Regions from separate parts of the Flectobacillus major DSM 103 genome, predicted to be linked through region 2. Evidence: riboswitches for the same ligand, from Rfam matches in the RefSeq annotation. Region 2 holds a riboswitch; each other region holds the start of a gene.
The links. A riboswitch is a leader RNA that binds a small molecule or an ion and turns the genes downstream of it on or off. The one in region 2 is predicted to bind thiamine pyrophosphate.
Positions count from the first base shown of each region.

Region 1: it holds a riboswitch for thiamine pyrophosphate, as region 2 does, so the genes downstream of both, FLEMA_RS0140860 (TonB-dependent receptor) here and thiM (hydroxyethylthiazole kinase) in region 2, are expected to answer to the same signal.
Region 3: it holds a riboswitch for thiamine pyrophosphate, as region 2 does, so the genes downstream of both, thiS (sulfur carrier protein ThiS) here and thiM (hydroxyethylthiazole kinase) in region 2, are expected to answer to the same signal.

Region 1 covers NZ_KE386491.1:3,995,593-4,002,301, forward strand. The annotation lists gene FLEMA_RS72055 (acyl-CoA dehydrogenase family protein) at 1-515, shown strand, start outside; gene FLEMA_RS76245 (porin family protein) at 644-1,255, shown strand; gene FLEMA_RS0140860 (TonB-dependent receptor) at 1,399-3,816, opposite strand; TPP riboswitch at 3,928-4,024, opposite strand; gene FLEMA_RS0140875 (AAA family ATPase) at 4,109-5,089, opposite strand; gene FLEMA_RS72065 (DUF4350 domain-containing protein) at 5,117-6,358, opposite strand; gene FLEMA_RS0140900 (hypothetical protein) at 6,445-6,709, opposite strand, start outside.
Region 2 covers NZ_KE386491.1:2,242,388-2,249,096, reverse strand. The annotation lists gene FLEMA_RS0112345 (SusD/RagB family nutrient-binding outer membrane lipoprotein) at 1-71, shown strand, start outside; gene FLEMA_RS68370 (hypothetical protein) at 425-961, shown strand; gene FLEMA_RS68365 (serine hydrolase domain-containing protein) at 942-1,979, opposite strand; gene FLEMA_RS68360 (hypothetical protein) at 1,999-2,463, opposite strand; gene FLEMA_RS0112225 (dihydrofolate reductase family protein) at 2,504-3,049, opposite strand; TPP riboswitch at 3,204-3,296, shown strand; gene thiM (hydroxyethylthiazole kinase) at 3,353-4,156, shown strand; gene thiE (thiamine phosphate synthase) at 4,149-4,790, shown strand; gene thiD (bifunctional hydroxymethylpyrimidine kinase/phosphomethylpyrimidine kinase) at 4,787-5,614, shown strand; gene tenA (thiaminase II) at 5,601-6,260, shown strand.
Region 3 covers NZ_KE386491.1:4,666,860-4,673,568, forward strand. The annotation lists gene FLEMA_RS0152905 (DUF5686 family protein) at 1-249, opposite strand, end outside; gene FLEMA_RS77295 (hypothetical protein) at 312-443, opposite strand; gene FLEMA_RS76990 (hypothetical protein) at 461-601, opposite strand; gene FLEMA_RS73915 (helix-turn-helix transcriptional regulator) at 743-988, opposite strand; gene FLEMA_RS73920 (hypothetical protein) at 1,373-1,675, shown strand; gene FLEMA_RS73925 (2-hydroxyacid dehydrogenase) at 1,771-2,808, opposite strand; TPP riboswitch at 2,986-3,081, shown strand; gene thiS (sulfur carrier protein ThiS) at 3,303-3,506, shown strand; gene thiC (phosphomethylpyrimidine synthase ThiC) at 3,564-5,423, shown strand; gene FLEMA_RS73940 (thiamine phosphate synthase) at 5,473-6,093, shown strand; gene FLEMA_RS73945 (thiamine phosphate synthase) at 6,117-6,709, shown strand, end outside.

The DNA.
Region 1 (6,709 bases), 1.8 Mb from region 2:
TATTTGATAATGTAAAAGTACCCAAAGAAAATTTATTACCTCATGCCGATGGCCTCAAAGCTCCATTGGGATGTTTGGATTCGGCTCGTTATGGTATTGCTTGGGGGGCGTTAGGGGCTGCAATGGACTGCTATGACTCGGCCAAAAGATATGCCCTTGAACGGGTTCAATTTGAAAAACCAATCGCATCTTTTCAATTAGTACAGAAAAAGCTGGCCGAAATGCTAACTGAAATTACCAAAGCACAATTAATTTGTTGGCGTTTGGGTATGCTCAAAAACACAGGCAAAGCCACAACATCGCAAATATCTTTGGCCAAAAGAAACAATGTAGAAATAGCCTTGAAAATTGCCCGTGAAGCTCGCCAAATACATGGTGGTATGGGTATTACGGGCGAATATCCGATTATGCGACACCTCATGAACCTAGAGTCGGTAGTAACTTATGAAGGAACTCACGATATTCATTTATTGATATTAGGGGCAGAAATTACCGGTATTTCGGCATTCAAATAACAAACCGCTTACTCAATCATTGGGAGGATATTCAATAAAAGGCTCGTAATTTTGTTTTCTAGTTAGAATCTTACTTTTGTATTCAGCATAGAAAATTGTTTTATGTTTCACTTTAAATTTTATCTGCCATGTTAAAAAAACTCGCAATCCTTGCTTTATTCGTATGCACAAGTCAACTTGTAAAAGCTCAAAATGTTTCGTTTGGCCCAACTATTGGTGTTAATTCAGCCAAGATTAGCGAAACCGGTGCCACTTCAAAAACAGGTTTGTCGGCAGGGGTATTTTTTAATTATAGCTCTGTTAAATCTTTTGGTCTTGGGGCTCAAATTTTGTATAGCCAGTTAGGTAGTGATTTTACACCTGGTAGCGGCGTTGAGCAAGTGAATTTGAATTATATTCAAGTTCCTGTATTGGCAACTTATTATTTTGGTTCGAGCCAAACAACAGGTTCGTGGAGACCAAAATTGTTTGCTGGCCCTTACGTTGGATTCTTGTTGAATGCAACTAATAGAAATGGTGGCGATGCCAACCCTTCTGATTTATATTACAAGTCATCTGACTTTGGCTTGGCCTTTGGTGGTGGTGTAAATTATTATATCAGCAAAAAGACCTGGTTGAATCTTGATATTAAATATGGCTTGGGTATTACAGATATTAAAAAATCTACAACGGCTTCGGCTTCTAACCGTGCATTTAGTGTAAATCTTGGTGTAAGTTTTCCTTTAGGAACTATCAAATAAAAAAACTCGCAAAGGAAAATCCTCTACGAGTTTTTCAAAGCGTTTTATTTTACAGCGGTTACTTCTTGAAGTGACCGCTGTATTTTTTACTGGTGATTCTACCCTTGTATGAGAGCAATCTTGAAAGCCTATTGAGCTACTGCTTAGAATTTCAGGCTAATTCCTGCCAATACATTGAATCCTGCTTGTGGATAATAGAAGTTTTCTGTAATAGTAGCTCCTTCCGCAATATAGCTATAAGTATATCCATTGGATTCATATAAGGTATTAAATACATTATTGGCCAATAAGCTCAAGCCAATTTCACGAAATAACTTACCTTTTATCGTATACAGAATTCGGATGTCGTTGGTGAAATAGGCATCTAATTTACGATTCTCGTTGCTGGTATTATCCAAATACTGCTTACTTACATATTTAGAAAGAAGCCCCAATTCTAGCCCCTGAATAGGCGTGTAGAGAATCTGAGAGCCTGCAATCAAATTAGGAGAAAAAGCAATGTTCGTTTTGGCGAATTTATGTTCTACATCTACACCTGTATCGTAATTAGGAACTGTTTCTACGAAATTGTTGATTTTGTTGCTCGACAATGTAGTATTTGCATTGATTTTTAGAGATTTATCTACTTGAACTCCCGCTTGTAGTTCTAAGCCCAATCGGTAACTTTGAGGTACATTGATACGAATAGGCGAGCCTACGTCGTTTAGTTTACCTGTAAGAACCAATTGATTTTTGTAGTCCATCCAATAGCCATTGGCCGAAAATGCAACTTTACCTTTTTGGGTTTTAAAGCCTGCTTCTAAGTCACGAAGGGTTTCAGCTTGAGGTACTCTTCCAGGGTTATCCACAAAATCAGAACGGTTTGGTTCTTTGTTGCCAACACTATATGATAAATAGGCCGATGTATTGCCCGAAACCTGATAAGTCAAGCCCATTTTAGGGTTAAAAAACTGATAGTTTTTGCTTTGGGTAATATTAATTAGGTTGTCGTCAATACCATTAATGTCATACCCGATGGTTCTATACTGTAAGTCGGCAAAGGCGTTTAGTTGGTCGCTTACTTGGTAAAATACTTTTCCATAAACATTAAAGTCGGTTTTTAGCGAAGTCCCGTTATAATAACGGTCGCCAAGTTTTGATGTAGAAGCATACTGAGCCCAAATAATTTCTCCAAAATTATTACCATCATATTGATTCCAAGCCCCACCAATATTGGCCGAAAGGCGTTTGTTGCCTTGATAATCAAAAGAAAATGTAGTACCATAAAAATGGTTTTCTAGCCATTTTTGGCGTACCAAATTGGTTTTGGTGATGGTATCTCTACCAATAATAACATTGGGCAAACCGTATTTCGAGAACTTATCTTTTTCCTTGAACTGCTCATAATACCCACGTCCATACGTGTAATGTAGGTTAAAATTGAATGTCCAATTGCTAGAAAGCGAATGCGATGTTAATAACTGATAGTGGTCTTGTTGATAATTGTCGGTTTGGTTATCGTAAGTATAAGAGTTATATGTTCGATTTGTGCTTAATAAGCTAGCGGGTACACCCTCCCAAGCTTGGTAAGTTTTTTCTTTTCCCGAAAATATATTGAGGCGAACAAACGATTTTTTGCCAAAATAAGCCCCCGACAAATAGAAAGATTTTAGGTTGGACGAAGCACGGTCGATATAGCCATCGGAAGTAAGTTTTGATAAACGAGCATCTAACGTAAACTTGTTGTTGAGTAGCCCCGAACCAACCAATATTGTATTTTTCAAAGTATTGAACGACCCATACGACGAATTAACTTCGGCATAAGCATCTTTTCTAAACTCGTTGGTCGACATATTGACAGTAGCACCAAAAGCCCCAGCTCCGTTGGTCGATGTACCTACACCCCTCTGAATCTGAATCGAGTTGACCGAGCTAGCAAAGTCGGGCATATTGACCCAATACACCCCTTGCGATTCTGCATCGTTCAATGGAATACCATTGATAGTAACATTGATACGAGTAGCGTCTGTACCACGAATACGAATACCTGTGTAGCCAACACCTGCACCTGCATCGGAAGTAGTAACCAAGGAAGGCGTAAAGTTGAGCAACTGAGGTATATCTTGTCCAAGGTTTTGTTTTTGTAAATCTTCTTTATTTACATCGCTGTAGGCAACCCCCGACTTTGCGTTGGCTCTGGTAGCATTTACAACAACCTCATCGGCCATAAAAGTACTTTTTTGAAGCAATACTTCTATTTTAGTATTTTCTTGTAAATCAATAGTTTGCTTAAATTTTTCAAAGCCTATAAAGCTTACTTTTATTTGGTACGAACCCTTCTTGAGGTTTTTGATGACAAAATTTCCTTGAGCATCAGAAATAGTACCTCGCATGGTATTTTCGAGAATAACAGTAGCACCAGCAAGGTTTTTTTTGCCATCCCAATCGGCTATTTTGCCCGAAATACTTACTTGTGCCGAAGCCGAAAGTAGGGTTATAAAAAAGAAGAAAATAGTAATAATTCCATGCAAAGGCCCGAAAGAAGCTTTTGGCAAAAGAATTTTAGTCGTTAAATTTTTCATTATTTTGGAAAACATAACGACAGGTAAAGGAGCCAAATCCTGTCAGATTTAACAATAATAAAACCCGTAAAAATTTGATTAATTTAGTAATATCATAGGTTGAAGTTCAACGTTTGATATTATCAAAATCCCTTCGTCGGCATTATCCGCATCAGGTTCAATGGGTATAATCTCAGCCCGTTGTTATAAGGCACCCCTTTTTGTGATTGTGTCACAAAGTTATGATGAAAATAGTATAGTTGTATTTTTCTGAGGCAGAAAGTTTAGATATAACCAGTTTTCTCAGACAAGATTATCTTGGTACTTCTATTTTTTGGACGATTTGTTTGATAATCTCTTCAGTTGTACCACCTTCCATTTCTTTTTCTGGGGTAAGTACAATCCGATGGCGTAATACCGAAGGCACCAATTCTTGAATATCTTCAGGTGTTACAAAATCACGACCTTTAATAGCCGCAAAAGCCTTTGAGGCATTTAGTAAGGCTACCGATGCTCGTGGCGATGCCCCCAAATATAAGAATTTGGAATGTCGGGTTTCATGAATAATCTTGGCGATATACTCTAAGGTTTTTTCTTCTACAATTACCAGACGTACTTTTTCTCGTAATTCTCGTAATTCTTCTGCTGTTAATATTGGATTGATGAGGTTGGCGGGGCTTTGGATAAAAGCCGTTGCACGAGTATGATGCCCCTGAAGAATGGCTATTTCCTCCGACAAATTGGGGTATCCAATCACTACCTTAAACATAAATCTGTCTAACTGAGCTTCTGGTAGGCGGTATGTTCCTTCTTGTTCAATAGGGTTTTGGGTAGCCATTACCAAAAAAGGAAATGCCATAGTGTATTGATTGCCAGCCGTGGTAATTTGTCGTTCTTCCATTACCTCAAACAATGCCGCTTGTGTTTTGGCAGGCGATCGGTTGATTTCATCAATCAAGATAATATTAGAAAAAATAGGGCCTTGTCTAAACTCAAAATCACTGATTTTGGGATTGAACACCGCTGTACCAATCACATCCGACGGCATCATGTCGGGGGTAAATTGAATACGACTAAAATTAACCGAAATAGTTTTGGCCAATAGCTTGGCTGTAAGGGTTTTGGCAACGCCAGGTACACCTTCCAGCAATACATGACCATCGGCAAAAATAGCCGTCAGTAATAAGTCGATAGTGTGCTGTTGGCCAACCACTATTTTGCTGATTTCGGCACGGATATTGGCTACTGCATTATGTAATTGACTAAGGTCTATTCTGGATTCAAGGTTCATGATGATAGTTGTGGGTGGTATGAGGCCAATTTAATAGTTTGTGTCGTGGTAAAAAGTTTCAATTAAGAAATTAAGATGTACAAGTTGTTTTTCTGAAATAGGTGGTTGCTGACGCTGTATCGTTGTGATATAATCTATCAATTCATCTACAGCCTGACGAGTTACCCCCGACTTATTACTAAGGTCATTTTTAAAGTCGTCGTCGATAATATGGGTTGTTAGGTAGAATTTATTACGCACAAAAGCCCAAAAATGAGCTATTTTTTTGTGAGCAATACTAGTATGGTCTTTATTGTTAAAATACAAAAGGCCAACCGTTTCGATAAAAGCCAAAGAGGTATCTTTGGGCGTTTCGATAATAGGAATAACTCGCTGTCGGCGTTTGGCTTCAAAAATCATAAATAACAGAATTCCTAAAATACTCAAATAATAAGCCCATCGCAAAGCTGGCTGACTAACAATATACCTAAATGGTGAGGTATCGTAGCTATCATCGCCAAGATTTTTTTGTGACTTAGCAATTGTCCTAAAACCTTTTCCAAAAGAAGGCATCTGAATATATTCATCCCAAAAAATAGTTTGTTGGGGCAAATACGATAAAGCCTTAAAAGCATATTCACTACTAGAGTTTTGGATAACATAATAATTACTAAAAGCCTTCGGAACAGTACTCAGGTAGAAAAACCCCCGACCAAACGCCATTTTGATAAAATTGGCATATCCCCAATTATTATAGCCTAGTGTTTGCCATTGTGTTGTTTTGGAAGAAGCAAAATAAGCATCTACCGATGCTCTTTGAAAAGGATAATTCGAGGAACTTTTGAGCAAAGGATTGGTAAAATTGATGCTTACAGAATCTTTGAGCTTCCACGAGTCGGCATAGTCAACTTCTACATGAAGGGTATCGCCAAGGCTACCAAAATCTTCGGCTGCAACAAAAGCCGTATTGCCCTGCCCCACATAGCCCAACAGTTTGGCAAGATTAACAGAATCAAGAGAAAAGGTTCTATAAATATTGATATAAGTACTTTTTGAGGGCAGCGAGTATCCTGTATTCCTTTTGGCAAATACGGGGAATTTAGTATCCGTAATCGTTTGATGAGGAAAAACGTCAGGTAATAAGCCATACAGAACTTGTGTTCCATAAGGAATATCGTCTTGGTTAGAATAAGAGGTAGTCCAGTCGGTGGGTTTTGGCCGATAAATTTCAACAAGAATAAACCCAAGTAGGGTACAAACCAATAATAAGATGTATTTGCGGTATTGTGTCATTGTGGATTTTCGGCTTAGGGTTCATAGCCTTCGGCAAAGTATTAATCTACAGAAAACTACCTTGCCGAAAGCCAATCGCCGCCATATTACTCTTCCTCTGCATCGTCGGTTACGGTAGTAATGCTCTTAACTTTAGCATTTTCGAGGTAAATTTCTAAGAAAGAATCAGATGTTCCAAATTGTACACTTATGGTAACCCAAGCAGGATTAAACTCGTCAATATCTCTATTTTTATACGATTTAGGGAACATTTTTTTTATTTTACTGATATTATCGCCCACCTTCAAAGCCGACAAATTATCTATTTGAAATGTAGGTGATTTTAGTTCAAAACCACTAACAACGTCATCC
Region 2 (6,709 bases):
TAGAAATGATTGCCAACCCTCAGGCACAACAAACGGCCAAATTAATCGACAGGTTGTGGTGGGATAAGTAAAATAGTGTGTGAAAGGTGGAGAAATGTCGGATATTTGATTTTAGCATAGGTATATTCTACTTTTCTCAATGAAGGATAAAACTCTACTTTCATACCCTACAAACAGGATTGAAATAGAATTATTGGGTATGAATATTCAATAATTAATTGTAAGGGCAATCCTTGCAGTTGCCCAAATCTCAAGAGAAGGCAATCGCAAGGATTGCCTTTTATTTTTTCCAATCTATACTTTGCAAAACCACTAACGCACTTATTCACAACAAATAGATTGATTACTTAATTTTAAGATAATATTATGGTAACATTTCAGTGAAGAAAGAAGATGAACTTTGTACTGTCAACAAATTCATGCTATGAGATACTTTTTTACTGTTATTACTTTCTTTTGGGTATATTCATTATTGGGGCAAGACGGCGTATTTGTGGATGCCAGTACTTATCTGAACAATACACCCACAGCAGCCGAAGCCCATACTCGATGGACAGAGCGGGTAAATTCATTAAAATTACACTCCTACAAAGGCACACAGGTATTTGATGCCCACAATGCCTATGGTTTTCGACATGCCAACAAAGACTGGCGTTTTTATCAGCAAAATGTGTACGAAATTGTATCCAACAAAGATATTTATGTGTACCGCCTGATAGTGGAGGCACAGACTACCTCCGAGCTATACTTTTTTAGTAAAACGGTATCATCAGAGCTTATACCGCTAAGTCGCCGAAATTTGCGTCGTGCCTATCAAGATAATAAGGCTTTTTTAGCAATGCTTGATATACTGCATTGGCGGTTTCATCTGGAAGACCCTATTCCGCCCTATAATCATGTAAGAGTTGCCGAATTGTTTTCGTACAGCCAACAATTACAACCTAATTTGTATTACCGATAGCCTGTCGCACAGCCTTTAAGATTTGGAGGTGATAATAAAAAGTTTTGAATAAATCCTGCGAATCCCAAACCACGTTATCGAGTACCACCACACTGGTTTGGGTAGCAGGAAAATAAAAGTTCATCGATATAAAGCCAGGGGCAAAACCCGTTTGTCCAAGTTGAAGAATATGATCTTTGGTGTCTACGGTAATGCCATAGCCATAATCGGTAGGCCCAAAAATAGGATGAGCCCTATGAGCATTTTTTTGTTTGGTAGTCAATAGCTTATAGGTATTTTTTTGCAAAAGTTTTCCTCCAAAAAAGTAGGTATCCCAAATAATCAAATCCTGTGCCGTTGAAATAAAAGCTCCTGCTGCTACATAATTTTCAAAAGTTTCGGTTTCTTCTACCAAACGCCCATCGGGTTGTTCTGTAAAGCCTTTTAATAATCGTTCTGAGCTAGGAAGCTTGTCGGGATGAAAGGTTTGATACATTTTACAAGCTTTAAACAGCTCGTTAGATAGCGTTGCAAATGATTTTCGAGAAGTACTTTCTGCAATTTTAGCCAACAAATCATAGCCAATCTGCGAATACGCATATTTTGTGCCAGCTACAAAAGCCAGAGGCTTGTCGAGTGCTACAATGCCATGCGTATGAGTTAGTAGCTGATGTACCGTAACGGTATCTTTCCAAGGCATGCTCAAATTGGGCAAATACCGACCAATCGGCGTATGAAGCCTAATATGACCTTTGTCGTATTCTCGCAAAACAATTACAGCCGTAAACTGCTTACTAATAGACCCAATCACAAACTGATGTTTTGACAAAAGCTGGGTTTGTTGTAGATAGTGAGCATATCCCTTGCTTTTTTTATAAATTGTTCGTCCATTTTGGGCAATCTGTACAATGCCATTAAAAGGCTTTGTAGTAGGAGCCGCCAACAGCGAATCAATACGCTGTTGTAGCGAACGCTGTGCCATCAATGGCAGTCCCAAGAGTAATAAGTATAGCCCTAATAATCGAGTAAATAGGTTCATGATTTTGGAAAATTATAGATTAAAAAGCCCGAATCCAAGGTCTGCTAATAAGTGGCGAAAAAGCCCAAGGAATCGAACTTAGTATAAGAAGTAAGGCAATACCAAACCAAATAGCCAGTGTTTTGAATCGAGCCGTATCGTTATGTTGTTTTTTGCTTTTGACCGCTCCAATAGTTATAACTACTACAGCACTTAGCATAACGGTGATATGCTCCATACCAAAAAAGCGAATTTGTCGCAGGTGAATAGCTGTGCCAAAGTTTTGATAAAAATATTGTACAATAGGACTAATTACATACAATACCAAACCTAAAGTGGCTTGTGTATGAGCAATAGACAGCGTAACAATACGGAGTAGATTATCCTTTTTTTGAAAAGGACGGGCTTGCTTCCAAGCCCATAAAGCATTGAAAATAGCTATAACCAAACTGATAAGTACAAGCCAACGAACAAGGGAGTGTAATGCTAATAAAAATGAGTACATGATGTTGGTATTTAGTAAATTGTAATTATGGAAGTTATCCTTACACAGAAGAATTTAGGATTCGATAATGGAGCTGAACCAAACCTTTTTCATACGACTTTGTATCAACCAATTCTAAGCCCTGAGTAGGAATATTGCCCTGAAAAAGCCGAATACCATCACCCAGTAATATAGGAATTACCGAAATAATCAATTCATCAACTACTTTGGATTGTAGTAATAGGTTAACAATTGTAGCACCGCCATCGCAATAAATATGCTTTCCTTCCCGAGATTTTAGCTTTTGAACTAGTTCAGTAACATTTCCCTGATAAAAAGTAAGGTTTTGTCTGTTTTCAAGATATTGCCGTGTAATAACATACGTCTCTTTGTTGGCATGTGGAAAAGTATCTACCAGTTGCATCACTTTACTATAGGTTTTTCGACCCAAAATAACCGTATCAACAGTTTCGATAAAAGATTGATAGCCATAATCTTCTCCTTCTTTTTCAACCACCGAAAGGAAATCAAGGTTGTCGTTGTGGGTGGCAATATAGCCATCGAGGCTGGTAGCAATAAAAACGATAAGTTTACGAGGAATAAGCATTCTTTAAATTGATTAAGAAAAACGAGGTAGTTGTAATACAATAACGAGTAAATTTTTTGCAAAATTAAAACAAGACACCTTTCCTTCAACAAAAAAAGGATAAGTGGCAAAGCCAAAAATAACTTTGTTTATAGCTTATTCCTAGCTAATTTTACCACGGCTTTAGGGGTGTTCTGCAAAGAACTGAGAAATACCCTTTGAACCTGCCCCAGGTAATGCTGGCGAAGGGAAAAGTATTCAATCATTCTGCTATTTATATCGGGAAGCTCTGAGGCCATTTTATCGTATAACTAAAATGGAATAATGAAAGAGCAAATCTGGACTCAAATCGAAGCTGTTCGCCAGCAATCTCCTCTGGTACATAGTATTACCAATTATGTAGTGATGAATAATACCGCTAATGCCCTATTGGCAGTGGGGGCGTCGCCTATTATGGCACATGCTCATCCTGAGATGGCCGATATGGTGAGTATAGCGGGGGCTTTGGTTATAAATATTGGTACACTAGATGAATACTGGGTAAAAAGCATGATGCTGGCCATTGAGCAGGCCAATGTATCAGGAAAACCTTGGGTTTTAGACCCCGTAGGGGCTGGAGCTACGTTGTACCGCGACGAGGTTTTGCAACAGATTCTTGTTCAAAAACCAAGTATTATACGTGGAAATGCCTCCGAGATTTTGGCCTTAGCCAACAAAAATACTACCCAAACCAAAGGCGTAGATAGCACCAATGCCAGTACCGACGCTGTATTGGCTGCCAAGCAACTCAACGAAGAGTTTGGTAGTGTGGTCTGTATTTCGGGTGCAATTGATATTATTGTAGGGCAAGGCAAAATCATCAAGCTGTCAAACGGGCATCCACTAATGGCCAAAGTAACAGGAATGGGCTGTACTGCTACAGCATTAACAGGAGCGTTTGTGGCTGTAAATCCCCAAGGCCAATTTTGGGCAAGTGTATCAGCAATGGCCTTGATGGGTGTGGCTGGCCAAATTGCCGCTAATCTTGCCAAAGGGCCGGCTAGTTTACAACTTCATTTTTTAGATACCTTGTATCAATTAACCCAACAAGACTTTTTACAGTATATCCAAGTAGACGAATATGAATAGGCTTGAATTTCCGTATCGCTTGTATTTGGTGACCAACCAAGAAGCCTGCCTTGGCCGAGACTTAGTCAAAGTAACTGAAGAAGCCGTAAAAGGTGGTGTAGATTTGGTACAACTTCGTGAAAAAAATCTTGATGATAAGCAGTTTTTAGTAAAAGCTTTGCAACTGAAAGAAATGCTCAACCAGTACAATGTACCCTTGATTATCAATGATAACCTTTGGGTAGCCCAACAATGCTACGCCGAGGGGATTCATGTTGGTAATAATGATATGCCGCCTCATCAAATCAGGCATCGCTGGAACGACGTTGGTATTCTTGGGTATTCGATTGAATACGAAAAACAACTGGCTTTGCCCGATGCCGAGCTGTCAGACTACCTAGCTTTAAGTCCTGTGTTTGCTACCCCAACCAAGAACGATACCGTTACTGAATGGAAACTAGAAGGAGTGAGCCATATCAGACAATTAACTACTAAACCGTTGGTGGCTATTGGGGCTATCAATCTTCAAAATGCCACTAGTGTAATACAAGCGGGGGCCAACTGCCTTGCGGTAGTATCGGCTATTTGTTCGGCAAGCAAGCCTGCATTAGCTGCCGAAGCACTCAGAAATCAGATAGAAAAAGCATTGATATGAAAAAATATATTCCAGTATTAACCATTGCAGGTTCAGACAGTGGAGGAGGGGCAGGCATTCAGGCCGATTTAAAAACCTTTTCGGCTTTGGGTTGTTTTGGTACGTCGGCTATTACGGCTATTACCGTTCAAAATACCCTTGGAGTACGAGCTATCCATAGTATTCCTACCGATATTGTGGCTGGGCAGATTAGGGCTGTTATGGACGATATTCGGCCACGTGCTATCAAAATAGGAATGATTCATCGTGCCGATTTGGCCGTTGAAATAGCTAATGTTCTCAAAAACTACCCCGAAGTGCCAGTGGTTTTTGACCCTGTAATGGTAGCCACCAGTGGCGATAAACTGATTGAAAATGAAACCGTTTTGGCTTTGGAAGAATACCTATTTCCACTAGCAAAACTCATAACGCCCAATTTGGACGAAGCTACTATTTTGGCCAAAATGCCTATTGCCAATATTGATGAAATGAAAAAAGCTGCGGCCGCTATTTTAGCCAAAGGTTCATCAGCAGTCTTGGTAAAAGGTGGACATCTGCTTGGCGAAACCCTTTACGACGTATATCTCGACAAAACGGGTCATGAACACATTATTACAAGTAAGGCTATCGCAACCACCAATACACACGGCACAGGCTGTACGTTATCGTCGGCGATTGCAGCATTTTTGGCACAAGGTTTTGGCCTTATAGAGGCTATTATGGCAGCTAGCGAGTATATTCATCGGGCTATCGAGGCAGGGAAAGAGGTAAAAACAGGAGCAGGACATGGGCCATTGAATCATTTTTTTAACCCTTTAAAACTTATTGTCGATGAAATGGAGTGAAAAAGCGTGGGAACAGTCCAACTATATTTATGAAGAAATCATCAAAATGCCTTTTATAGAATCGTTGATTAAAGGCACTTTGCCACTAGATAGGTTTCAGTTTTATATTGAACAAGATTCTATTTATCTGGCACATTTTGGCCGAACCTTATCATTGATTGCAGCCCGTGCCAACGATACAGGTCATGTATTAGATTTTATTCGTTTTGCCGAAGGAGCTATTGTTGTTGAAAATGCTTTGCATGCAGGATATTTCAAGCAATTTGAAATAGAAGGAAAAGCCTCTATTTCGCCAACCTGTCATCACTATACCAGTTTTTTATTAAGTACCGCCTCGTTGGCTCAGGTAGAAGTAGCTATGGCCGCAGTGTTACCTTGTTTTTGGATATATAAAAAAGTTGGCGATTATATTTATCAGCAAAAGCAAGTACAAAATAATCCATACCAAACATGGATAGATACCTATGCAGGCGAAGACTTTGGTATATTGGTCGCCAAAGCTATAGGGATTTGTGACACCGTTGCCGAGCAGTGTACACCTCAACAGCAAAATAAAATGCTAGTAGCTTTTGAAAAAGCCTGTCATTTAGAATGGCAATTCTGGCATAGTGCTTGGCATTTAGAACGCTGGGATACATTTAAGTAAAAGTGCTGATTTGTGAGAATGAAGCTGCTTAGACTTTTACAAATTAGCACTTTTATATGCTAGTAAAGTAGGAAACCTGAAATTAGAGCATGTTTACATTCTAAAAGAGGTATAGTAATGAATGGTATTTTAAGCATTCTCTGCACAGGCACTTTAGCAGATAAACGACAAGGTGAAAAGCTATTGTAGATTTTTAAGTGCTGATATACAGTATGTTAAATTGAATTTGCCAATAAAGCCTTCGCAAAACAAATATCATCAACCTTTTTTATTTTTACATAATACAAATCAAAAGCCAAGATAACTTCATTTTATAAAATGGCGTTGCCCAATAACTAACAGAAAGTCCTACAATAATTAAGAATAACAAAATTGTAACTTCTTCAACTAAGTTTGTTACAGTGGTTGTAAATAAAATATTTTGTTTTAATCAAACTTAATGCTAAAAT
Region 3 (6,709 bases), 2.4 Mb from region 2:
CGGATAAGGACTTGACAAACGCAGTGTTTGGTAACTGACATGACTAATCAGAATGCCACCTTTAAATTTATTATCTAATAAAATTACACCATCAATATTTGAAGAAAGCCCATTTTTAGTACCTAATGCTTGAATATTAACAAAAGGAATGGCTTGTTGAGTATTTTGGTCTATGATTTTGATTTTTTGTGCAATTGCCTGATTTAAAAATAGGGTTAGCACAAGAAAAACGGTGTTTTTAAATTTCATTAGTATCTTATTTTTTAAAACCAATGACTACTTAAATCAAGCAGCCACTGGTTAAGAAATTATTAATCATTCCAATGGTCAGCGACATAAATGATTGCTCCTATAAGAATCAGCCACCAAAAGCCGCCAGTTGTCTCCACCATTTCAGTATGAGAAAGTTCTGTTGTTTCGTATTGTTCAAAATTTAATTTCATATTTTTTTAGTTTTAAATTACAATAAAATACAAAGAATAATTCCCACGACCATTAAAACTTCTCCGAGTTTTCCCCACCAGCTACCGCCATCAATACATAACATTTCATCAAAATTTAGTGTATCTACACCATAATTTTCTAATGCCAAATTTTTCATGTTTTTAAATCTTAAAAAATAAAAATGCCTACTCAATCAAAGGTCTTTTCGGCTTCCACCTGTCGTTGCAACTAACAGTACGAAGTTCTGACAGTTTGGCTTAAAAGTAAATCCTACCAAAGTAGGATTTTAGTAGTAATTTTATAGAGCTTTGGTAGTCGATTCCATATTTATCTTTAATAAAAACTTCATCATTTTACTTTTTCCTTTGATTCCCGCTTTTTGCATAATATTTTTTCGATGGCATTTTACAGTACTTTCAGCTATGCAAAGCATAGCACCAATCTCATTATTGGTAATTCCTTCAGAAGCAAGTTTAAGAACTTTTATTTCCTGTCGAGTGAAATGTATATCCGATTCAATGGTGTTTAAAAGTTTTAGATTCATATAGTTTACAAATTATGTAGGGTTATAGATAGCTGAGCTTATTGCTAAGCGTTACTGAAAAGGCTGTTGAAAGCTCAACTTTGTGTACAAACCTATAAAAAGTCACTGAACTGAGAGTTCAGTAGGAAGATTTTATAAAAAAACAATTAGGGGTTGATATATTGAGGGTGAAAAATGGATATAAATATGTGATTGGTATATGGAAATTCGACTAAATATTTTAAATAAATACGCTGAAAATTTGTAACAGGCTATCTTGGGAAATATATTTGAAGTACATTTGGGAGTGGTAAAAGATAGGAATAACTAAATAATATGAATACCTATTGGCTATAGACTGCCTGTAAAAAATAGTACTCTTCACTTAAAAATACACTTATGATTTTGAAAATTTGCCAACGTCTTATCTACTTAGATAGGCTTATAAAGTTAAAAGCAACAGGAACACCTAAGGAACTCTCTCAAAAACTGGGCGTTACCGAGCGTGCATGGTACAAATATCGAGACGAGTTAATCAATGGCTTAAATTTGCCTATTGTTTATTGCTCCTTTTGTAGAAGTTATATTTATACTGAAGAAGGTAGCTTTGAAATAGGTTTTCGGAAAATAAACGATGATGAAAATGAAGATTTGAATACAGTAGAAATAATAACTGTGGAGGAGGTAGATATCATTAATAGGTTATAATAAATTCAGTTCAGACTTTCTTGATGAGTATATTCCTCTTAGTCGCTGAGCTAGTGGTTTTGCAACTAAGAGGATTTTACCTTGTTCTTCTTCCCCTAAAGTAATTCATTGTGAATAAGTGCATCTAAATCTAAGATACGACCTATTTTGGCATTGCATTCTTCTGGTGTGGCCATTTCCCATTCGTTTAGGTTTTGAATAGTTTTGTCTGCTATATTGGTGAGAGCCTCGTTGGTCAAAAATGCCTGATGCCCTGTAACAAGTACATTATTAAAGTTCATCAAATCGGTTAAGAGTTTGTCCTTCCCTTCAGTTGGAAAATGGTTTTTGAAGAAAATACCTCGCTCATTTTCATAAACATCGAGTCCTAAGTAGCCGATTTTCCTGTCTCGTAAGGCTTCTAATACATCAACCGTATTGAGTAGCCCTCCACGGCTAGTGTTGATAAGCATTACATTTTTTTTCATCAGTTCAAGCTGAGGCTTGCTAATCAAATGCTTGGTTTCGTCGGTAAGTGGGGCATGTAATGTAATAATATCGGAAGCCGCCAGAAGTTCGTCCAATTCTACAAATTTCATTTGCTCGGTCGATGTACGGTAGTTTTTCACATAGTTGTCGTACACCAATAATTTACAGCCAAAGCCTTTCAGAATATCAGCTACAACGCCACCAATAGTACCCAAGCCAATAATACCTACTGTTTTTTGGTACATATCAAAGCCAATCAAACTACTTAGTTCAAACTGATAAGCGTGCGATTTGGCGTTGGCTATAATTAATTTCCTGTTCAACGCCAGCATTAATGCCACCGTATGTTCGGCTACTGAATTGGGCGAATAATGTGGAACATTGGCAATTCTGATACCTAATTCACTGGCTACCTTTAAGTCAATGTGGTCGATACCTACCGAACGTGTGGCTACGTATTGGACACCCACTTGATGTAATTTGCGAAGTACATCACCAGAAGCATCGTCATTGGTAAATAGTACCACAGCATCGTATCCTTTGGCCATACTAGCAGTATCAAGATTGAGCGGTTTGCTGGTTACCGTTAAATCATGTTTTTGTTGATTGGCATCTAACAAATACGATTTTTCAAATTCTTTGGTACTATAAATTAAAGCTTTCATACGCAGGGATATTTTGAATGATTACCCAAAGATACAGGTATTCTGGGGGGGTGTTCCATGATAATAATCAGCTACCTAGCAAGCAATCGTCAGATACCCCAAAAATATAACACAGGCTTATTCTATAATAAAAAATACCAATTGCTTTTATCTTTCAGAATACTACAGTAAGTTTGTCGCAGACTTTAGGGGTGCCTTAATATACGGGCTGAGATTATACCCTTTGAACCTGAACAACGTAATGGTTGCGAAGGAAAAAGCAGAGCCGATTACCTTTTTGAGAATAACTGGGTTATTTTTCAGAAAAGCTCAACACAAGCTGTTTTTCATCAAGTCATATTGCTGGTAGATTTTATGACCCTTTGCTGGGGGTATTTACGGTATATGTTATGTATGGCTGTGTCGATGGGCTTACTCTTTTCTATCTTTTTTAGATTCAAGGATTATTTCACTTGCTCCTAGAGGTCTGTTGTTGTTTTAAACCCTAAACAATTATGACCCTTTTTGTCAATAATCAAGCATTAGATTTTCCAGAAGAAGTTACCGTGGCAATGCTCTTAAACGAGCAGCAACTCACACATCTCAAAGGTTTGGCCATTGCTGTCAATGATTGGGTTTTGCCCAAAACTGCCTGGGCAAATTATCGTTTTTCGCACAACGACCATATTACCATAATTAGGGCCAGTCAAGGTGGGTAATAATAGGGCATTTTTCCGACACTATCTTATTTCGTTTTACTCAACCTCAATATTTTCATGAAAAAATACCAAGAAAGTCAGCCAAGCGAACAGGCCATTAGCAGAACTCCGTTTCCCAACTCAAAGAAAATTTATGTAAAAGGACAAATCCATGACATAGAAGTGGCTATGCGTGAAATATCCCTTACCGACACCAAAATCAATGGAAGGGTTTTTACGAAAAATCCTTCTGTAACGGTTTATGATACCTCTGGGCCTTATACCGATAGCAATATCGAGATAGACGTAAGAAAAGGATTGCCCAAACTTCGTGAAAATTGGATTATCAATAGAAACGATACCGAACAGCTTACAGGTATTTCGTCGGAATATGGACAAGCACGCTTGGCTATGCAATCGCTAGATGAGCTACGGTTTAACTACCTATCGAATCCACGTCGTGCTCAAAAAGGCAAAAATGTTACACAGCTACATTATGCCCGCAAAGGAATTATTACGCACGAAATGGAATATATTGCCATTCGTGAAAACCAAAAAATTGAAGAAATACAACAACTAGGACATCAACATGCAGGATACAGCTTTGGAGCAAATACACCAAAGGGAGCTATTACACCCGAATTTGTCCGACAAGAAATAGCCGCAGGGCGAGCCATTATTCCTACGAATATTAACCACCCCGAAAGCGAACCCATGATTATTGGACGTAACTTTTTGGTAAAAATCAATGCCAATATAGGTAACTCGGCGGTTAGCTCAAGTATAGAAGAAGAAGTAGAAAAAGCCGTTTGGGCTTGCCGTTGGGGTGCCGACACCATCATGGATTTATCGACAGGGAAAAATATCCATGAAACACGAGAGTGGATTATTCGCAATTCGCCTGTGCCTATTGGTACAGTACCCATTTATCAGGCTTTAGAAAAAGTAGGAGGAAAAGCCGAAGCCCTAACATGGGAGCTATTCAGAGATACCCTTATTGAGCAAGCCGAACAAGGTGTCGATTATTTTACGATTCATGCTGGAGTACTACTTCGTTATGTACCACTTACGGCCAAGCGAGTTACAGGGATTGTGTCCAGAGGAGGGAGTATTATGGCCAAATGGTGTTTGGCACATCACAAAGAAAACTTTTTGTATACTCACTTTGAAGAAATTTGTGAAATTATGAAAGCCTACGATGTGAGCTTTTCGTTGGGCGATGGCCTACGCCCTGGTAGTATTGCCGATGCCAACGACGAAGCTCAATTTGGCGAGTTGGAAACTTTGGGCGAGCTTACCAAAATTGCATGGAAGCACGATATTCAGGTAATGATAGAAGGCCCTGGGCATGTGCCTATGCACTTGATTAAGGAAAATATGGACAAGCAACTCAAAGCGTGCGACGAAGCTCCATTTTATACTTTGGGGCCATTAACCACCGATATTGCACCTGGCTACGACCATATTACGTCGGGTATTGGGGCGGCTATGATTGGGTGGTTTGGCTGTGCCATGCTTTGTTATGTTACACCCAAAGAGCACTTGGGGCTACCCAACAAAAAAGACGTAAAAGATGGGGTGATTACTTACAAAATTGCAGCTCATGCTGCCGATTTGGCCAAAGGACACGTGGGGGCTCAGGTACGTGACAATGCTCTTAGCAAAGCCCGCTTTGAGTTTCGTTGGGACGACCAGTTTAACCTTTCACTCGACCCCGACACCGCTCGTGAATACCACGACGAAACCCTTCCAGCCGAAGGAGCTAAAATCGCCCATTTTTGCTCTATGTGTGGCCCCAACTTTTGTTCTATGAAAATAACCCAAGAGGTAAGAGAATATGCCCAAAGCCAAGGAATTAGTGATGAAGAAGCTTTAGGCTTAGGAATGCAAGAACAAGCCAAAATCTTCGTTGAAAAAGGAGCGAAGGTATATTGGTAAACCAACGTATAAACCAATTTTGGCCATAGAGACCTGAACAACTAGTATTATGAAGAAAATTATCGTTATCACCGAACCTCAGTTTATCGAAAACGAGGTAACTGTTGTTGAATCCTTGTTTGAGGCAGGGCTAGAGATTCTGCATATTCGTAAACCATCGGCTTCGTTGGCCGAGCTAGAAAGTTTTCTTCGGGCTATTGCTCCTCAATATCTCAAAAGGGTTGTTTTGCATAGTCATTATCAACTAATGGCCAAATACAACATTAGGGGGATTCACCTCACTAGCCATGTTTGGGAAGAATTACAAGAACAAGGTACACTAAAAGAGTATATCAGGCCTCTCCAAAAAAGAGGTCTGAGTATCAGTGCTTCTACACATAGTTTTGCCGAAATACAGCGTCTTCCCAGTACATTGGACTATGTATTTCTTAGCCCTTTTTTCGACAGTATTTCAAAACCAAGCTATTTTGGCTCAATCAATGTGAGTGAGGTGGAGGACTTTATTTTTCACCAAGCCAAAATACCACCCATTGTTGCTTTGGGGGGTATCCAAATCAATGCTATTGCTGCCCTGAAAAATATAGGGCTTCACGGCGTGGCTTTATTAGGTACGATTTGGCAAGCCGATAACCCTACAGCAGCATTTCAGGCATTTTGTCGTGCTTTTTAAGCTTACTTTTACTATTATATCAAATGAATATCGCCAAACTCCATTATATCACACAAGATTTAGTACATATACCCCATTGGGAACAAGCAAGAAAAGCCTGTGAAGGTGGGGCTAATTGGGTACAACTTCGGGTCAAGAATCAAACGGCCGAGGAATGGTACAATACTGCTTTGAAAACACAGGAAGTTTGTAAGCATTTTGGTACAAAATTGATTATCAACGATAATCCAGCATTAGCCCTAAAAATTCAGGCCGATGGGGTACATTTAGGAAAAACAGATATGCCTCCGTTAAAGGCTCGTGCTATTTTGGGTAATGAGTTTATTATTGGAGGAACTGCCAATACACTCGAAGATATCAACGAATTACTAAAAACGGGTACAGTACAGTATATTGGGCTAGGGCCTTATCGGTTTACCAAAACCAAAAAGAATTTAAGCCCTATTTTAGGACTACAAGGCTATCAATCCATTTTTAAAGAATATCAAACATGGCCATTCCAAGTGCCGATTGTGGGTATTGGAGGCGTTTTGCTCAACGATATTCCCGATTTGCTTGCTGTTGGGCTTCATGGTGTGGCGGTGTCATCGGTCATCAACTTGTCTGAAAACCCAGT